2 regions of the Thalassotalea aquiviva genome follow, and region 2 is predicted to be linked to the other one. Evidence: predicted binding sites of a transcription regulator. Region 2 holds the regulator's gene; the other holds the start of a gene.

Region 1 (3,432 bases), 800 kb from region 2:
GCTACCTTAGTCAATTTGTTACAGCAACAAGGCAAAACCATGACCTGTGCGGAGTCTTGTACTGGTGGCTTGATCGCATCGCTGATCACCAGTGTTGCGGGCAGTTCAAATGTATTTGAAGCAGGCTATGTGACTTATTCAAATCGAATTAAAACACAACTATTAGGCGTAGAAGAGAGCACCTTATCTGGTCACGGTGCGGTCAGTGAAGAAGTGGTTAGGCAAATGCTAATCGGGGCACTAAACGGCAGTCATGCCGATGTTGGTGTTGCTGTTTCAGGTATTGCGGGGCCAAGTGGTGGTAGTGAAGAAAAACCGGTCGGCACGGTTTGGCTAGCTTGGGGAAGTCGAGATGAGATCCGCACTCAAAAGTTATTTTTCCCTGCTGAGCGAGTATATTTTCAAAAATTTATTGCGACAGCAGGTTTGGATTTATTGCGCCGCTTTATTCTTAACGACAATGACGTACCAAGGTATGTCATCGAACGTCAAAAGCGTTAATTCGACATCATCAGCAAGAACGTTTGCAAGCGTGTTTAACCTGTTGGTTAAACACGACCTCTCCTGCTAGCCCCAGATTGTATAACGGCTGCGCGCTTGCCCAAGCAACTGAGCGAGTTGTCGTATTACATAACTGCATAATTACATAACCACATAACCAGACTCAGCGATATTAAAGTATTAATTACTTTTTAGTCAGTTACGCCAACAATTGGCATCTTTATCAAAAACGAAATAGCTAAAACATCATGAAAAACTAATAATACATTTAATAACAACAACTTAAAAACATGGCAAGCTTATTGCTATTTTTATTCTAAGTTATTTTAACCATGTTTTAACAAAAATTAATAAGTGTATGTTCACGGAGTCAGGTTATGAAAAAGATCATTTTTGCAGGTATCGCCAGCACCATTTTATTTACCTCGTCGGTATTCGCTCACGAAGATCACAATGCATCTTTTAGTAATGATCATTGTGCCGTTGATTTTAACTATGGTGTGGTGGTTGAAGGTCAAAATATTCGCTTTATCGACAACGATAACACTCTTGTTCAAATCAACGATTTAAGCCAACTATTTGTGCATGGTAAAGAAGTAAGTTTAAATCAAGCTCAACAAGCTTTAGTTTCTGATTATGCTTCGGGTATTAAGCAACAAGTACCTGAAATTGTAGAATTAGCCTTAGATGCTGTTGAGATTGCATTTGGTGCAGTCACTCAAGTGATGGTCGGATTAGGCGTAGAAGATTCAAGCTCTGCGGATCGTATTGACCAATTATTTGTTAGCATTAAAGAAAAAGTTCATAAACGCTTTAACAAAGACAATGGGAATTACTTTTTAGCCGAACAAAACTTTAATGAATTTGATGAATTTATGGAAGAAGAATTAGAAGCTGAAATTGAGTCGATTGTTGCCGACTCTGTTGGCAATATTTTAATTGCTGTCGGCCAAGCAATGAATGACGAAGAAGGCAATTTTGAGCAAAAAATGCAAGCCTTTGGACAGCGCATGGAACGCATGGGTGAAAACATTGAAGCCGCGGTTGAACCACAAGCTGAAGCTTTAGGAGCAAAAGCAGAAGCCTTATGTGACAGTTTAAAAGAACTTGATTATGTCGAGCAAGAGCTGAGCAATAGCATTGATGAGTTGGCTAAATTTAACTTAATCACCTTAAAGAACTAAGCCCCCCTTTTTTGATCTACCCTTTTAACGGAGTCCTAGACTCCGTTTTTTTTCACCCTCGTTAACTTGCAGCGACATGTCATATAAACAAATATATTGCACAAAAAACAAATACTGTACATAATTACAGTATCGAGGTTTTGTAGTATGTTAAAATTTATTCCAATTAAAGCCCAAGCTGGGATCACCGGTTTTGAATCTCCAGCTGCCGATTACCAAATGCTTGGTCTCAGCTTAGACAAACTGCTTATTGAACACCCTAGTGCGACATATATTGGCTTAGCTAATGGTGAGTCGATGGTGGAGTTGGGTATTTTTGATGGTGACTTGCTGGTCATTGATCGTTCAGTGAACGCCAGCAATGGCGATGTCATTGTCGCCAACTTAAATGGCGTTTTTGTATGTAAGCAAATCGACAAATATAACCATCGTCTGTTGTCATCTTCTTCGACCCACCAAGCCTACGAAATTCGTGAAGGTGATGACTTTCAAATAGAAGGGGTCGTGGTACGCTCTATTCGCTTACACCGAAAATTAAATTTAGATTTTTTTGTTTAAACCATTAATAGGTAGCGTATGTACGCCTTATGTGATGCCAATTCGTTTTACGCCAGTTGTGAAAAGGTTTTTGATCCAAGTATTCGTAATAAACCCGTGGTGGTTTTAACCAATAACGATGGATGTATTTGTGCTGCTTGTCATATTGCCAAACGAGTAGGTGTGGGCAAAAAATTTGTCCCTTACTTTCAAGTCGCAGCACAATTACGCCAAGCGGGGGCCGTAATTCGTTCAAGCAATTACGAGCTATATGCCGATTTAAGCCAAAAAATGATGGATGTTTGCGCCCGTTTTGCACCGATTCAACATATTTACTCTATTGACGAATGCTTTTTAAAATTTACCTCTAATGAATATCGTTTACCGGGTGTTGCGCAAGCCGAAAACTGGTTTGATTACGCTCGTCATATTCGCCGCGCCGTTTGGCAGCAAGTGCGCTTACCAATCGGTGTTGGTATAGGTGAAACCCCTACATTAGCCAAGGCGGCAAACCATGCGGCCAAACGCTTACCCGGATTTCGCGGTGTTGCAGTTATAGACAGTGAAACCAAACGACGGCAAGTTTTATCTCAAATGGCGCTTACCGATGTTTGGGGTATTGGCTCAAGGCTAGCCAAGCGTCTTGCCATGATGGGGATTAAAAATGCCTTGCAACTTTCTAACTGCAATCCAAATTTAATGCGTAAATCGTTTAGTGTGGTGATGGAACGCACGGTGCGCGAATTAAATGGTGAGGTGTGTCTAAGTTGGGATGACGTAAGAGCCAATAAAAAAGAAATTTTTTCAACTCGCTCATTTGGTCAGCGAGTCCAAGGAAAATCGGAATTACGCTTAGCATTATCACGTCATGCGGCGATTGCCGCCGAAAAAGCCCGTAAACAACAAAGTTTGGTCAGCCAAATGGTGATTTTTGCCAGTAACTCACCACATGATCAACACTATTATAAACAAAGCCAATTACAGCGTTTTGTGATTCCAACAAATGACAGCCGCTATATCTGTCAAGCGGCGGCTCAAGCAGCCGATACGATATACCAACCTGGGGTGTTATTTTATCGCTGTGGGGTGGGTTTATTAGAATTGGTTGATGAACAGCATTATCAACACGACTTATTTCACCCATCGACCGATAACCAAAAATTGATGCAATGTTTAGATCAAATAAACCAACGCTATGGCAATGAGACTT
Region 2 (3,432 bases):
AGTCAACAGTTCTCGCTTCGACTTAAAAACGGAACGAAAGGTTTCTTATAATTTACGCCCTAACTTTTTTTCAATCAGTTTTTTTTCCCAATCGGGGGAAAAAAAACGCACTTTTTCAAAGGCTATAAGGCCTTGGACAATTAAAGCAACACCGAGGCCGCCAAAAAGGATATAAAATTTCGGCTCATCATAAAACTTAATAGAAAAAACGAGCGCTAACACTATATACACCAGTGCAAATTCATAGAATTCCTTAACACGTTTCACATACAGCATAGCTTTTTGTTCATCTGACTTTACATTAACGTCGTGATTCATCATTGTCTCCTTGGGTTGTATCATTGAAAGATCTACCTCAAAAACAGATGCTAGGGCTTTACATGTTTCTATACTTGGGTTTTGTCCTTGCTCGATTCTCTGAATAGTTCGAGGCGTGACTCCTGCCATTTCAGCTAATTGGCTTTGCGTCCAGCCTCTCTGTAACCGAAGTTTTCTAATAATCATGCTTACCCTTTTTTATATGCATTGAAATTTATTTTTGAGGAATTCCATTCTTAACAAAAAACGTTTTAAAGCAAACGACATGGCCATGACAAAGACCAGACACTAAAGCGACATCCCTTTAAAATCAGCAATTTAAAACAAAATAATTTTGACGTATCAGTCAAATCTAAGCTAAAAAAATGCCCTGTTAATTTGCCTAATCCGGTATAACATAACAATTTAATCACTGGTAGTGAACTGCCTATGCTAGCCAAAACAGACAATCAGTAAATTAAGACAGCATAGGGCTCAGTTTATTTTGCTTGGATTATTTTAGAAATAAACTGGATTACACAAAATTCCAATTTAAACATAAATTACCTGTTGCGATAATTATTTAGCTGTATATACTGACAGTATCTAGCACTGTACAGATAAACAGGTCAACTATGCGCCCTCTTACCAAACGACAACAACAAATATTCGATTTAATTAAAGAAAAAATCGCTGATACAGGTATGCCACCAACACGCGCTGAAATTGCCGAATACTTTGGTTTTAAATCTGCCAATGCTGCTGAAGAGCACTTAAAAGCATTAGCCAAAAAAGGTTTTATTGAAATTATTCCGGGAACCAGTCGCGGCATTCGTCTGGCCGAAGAACATATGCAAGAAGATGAAGGTTTACCGTTAATTGGTCGGGTGGCTGCCGGTGAACCAATTTTAGCGCAAGAGCATGTCGAGCAACATTACCAAATTGATGGTAATTTATTTCGCCCCAGTGCTGACTACCTATTAAGAGTTAACGGCGAGAGTATGAAAGATATTGGCATCTTAGATGGCGACTTACTGGCCGTGCATCAAACCACCAACATTCATAATGGTCAGGTTGTGGTTGCTCGAGTGGAAGACGATGTCACCGTTAAGCGTTATAAGCGTGAAGGTAACGTAGTTTACTTACACGCCGAAAACGAAGATTTTTCACCGATTGTTGTCGATTTAACCACTCAAGCATTTCATATTGAAGGCATCGCCGTTGGCGTCATTCGAAACGCCGACTGGATGTAACCAGCCTAAGCTTGTTTAATATCATGGTGGGACCGTCTCTATACCCACCATGTTTCCTACTTTCTCTGCTAATTATTGTTTTTACTCTCTTTCTTCCGCATTTAATAAACCCATAATTATTTAACCTTTTTATTACAAAACACTAGATCTTGATCAAAATTTAAGTAATTCTAGAGTGGAAAGTAAACAAAAGTTATCTTGGGCTTTCCCTAGATGCCATAAAAAAGGATTCATTCTCTGACGTTTTGTTTTTGTCTAAACCAAATTTGTCAGCAAAACTGCCCAAGTTTTGTTTTCGATTGAGGTGGTTTAACAACAGCAAGGCCAAAACAACTGGACATTTTATGCTGCTCGACCAAATTTGGTACGGGTCGCTTTGATTACGGTTGGGGGTGAAGACATATCAGCAATTGTTGATAAAAAACTAGGTTCAGCCACTGCCTTAAGCAGAGTTGAAGTAGACATAAATATAATAATAAGTTACGGAAATGAAGCATCGAATGTAGCGTAAAGCTATCGAGGTATCGGTTATTTTTTCTGTATTTTCTGTGCTAATAAGCAAAGGAGATGTCGAGTGAAAAGACGTAACCTAGGTTGGCTGTTTTTGGGAACTTTGTTTTCCAGCTCAGCTTGGGCCGACATGCAATTGAATTTAACCCAAGGGGTAACAGACGTTAGCCAAGAAGTCTATTCATTGCATATGATGGTCATGTGGATTTGTACTGCCATTGGTATCCTCGTTTTTGGGGCCATGTTTTGGTCAATGATTTTTCATCGCAAGTCCAAAGGTGTTAAACCCGCCTCTTTCCATGAAAGCACCAAAGTCGAAATTCTTTGGACCGCTATCCCAATCATTATATTAATCGCCATGGCTTGGCCGGCCACGAACACCTTAATAAAAATGGAAGACAACAGTGAATCTGAGTTAACCATTCAAGTGACTGGCTCGCAATGGAAGTGGCATTACAAATACTTTGACCAAGACATTGAATTTTATTCAGTCTTATCAACACCCAAAGAGCAATTTGATAACCGTGAAGGTGTGCTTGCAGATAAAGGCCAGCACTATTTATTGGAAGTCGACAAGCCTTTAGTTATCCCGACCAACCGCAAAGTACGTTTTTTGATCACCTCTGACGATGTTATCCATTCTTGGTGGGTGCCCGCTTTTGCAGTTAAACAAGATGCAAACCCAGGATTTATTAATGAAGCATGGACCAAGGTTAACGAGCCTGGTATTTATCGCGGCCAGTGTGCCGAGCTTTGTGGTAAAGACCATGGTTATATGCCCATTGTGGTTGATGTACGCTCAGAACAAGATTATGAGCTTTGGGTTAATGCACAAAAAATTGCCAAGGCACAAGCCGCAGCCGAAGAAGCGAAGTCTTTAAATGCGTCGCTTTCGATGGACGAGTTAATGCAACTTGGTGAACAAACCTACACCGCCCATTGTGCCGCGTGTCACCAAATGAACGGTTTAGGCTTACCACCCGCCTTCCCTGCCTTAAAAGACAGTCCGGTCACAATTGATGCTGACAAGTTGTCTGAACACATTGACGTTATTGTTAATGGGCGCGCGGGCACGGGGATGCAAGCATACGGCAAGCAATTAACCTTAAAAGAAATTGCCGCTGTAGTGACTTACGAGCGTAACGCTTGGGGGAATAACACCGGTGATATGGTACAAGCCAGTGACGTTAATGCCCTAGTCGGTAGTGCAACTCCAGCTTCTGCAGAAACCGTGGTCCCAGCGACCTCAACTTCCCAGTCCACAGTAACACCAGAGCCACCAGCAAGTGAGCAAGCGTCACTTGCTGATTTGCCAATGGACGAGCTAATGAGCAAAGGTGAGCAAGTGTACATGGCGAAGTGTGCTATGTGT

Evidence for each region. Region 2 encodes LexA, which represses DNA repair genes until DNA is damaged. Its sites were predicted from a motif close to TACTGTATNNNNATACAGTA; they were not measured.
Region 1: ACAY00_RS01985 (LexA family protein) is a predicted target of LexA. The motif match lies at 1,798-1,817, and genes of this name have one in related genera.

Annotation. Positions count from the first base shown of each region.
Region 1 is NZ_CP166961.1:458,311-461,742, reverse strand. It holds gene ACAY00_RS01995 (CinA family nicotinamide mononucleotide deamidase-related protein) at 1-501, shown strand, start outside; gene ACAY00_RS01990 (DUF2884 family protein) at 879-1,685, shown strand; gene ACAY00_RS01985 (LexA family protein) at 1,833-2,243, shown strand; gene ACAY00_RS01980 (Y-family DNA polymerase) at 2,262-3,432, shown strand, end outside.
Region 2 is NZ_CP166961.1:3,028,205-3,031,636, forward strand. It holds gene ACAY00_RS13525 (helix-turn-helix domain-containing protein) at 46-504, opposite strand; gene lexA (transcriptional repressor LexA) at 933-1,550, shown strand; gene coxB (cytochrome c oxidase subunit II) at 2,191-3,432, shown strand, end outside.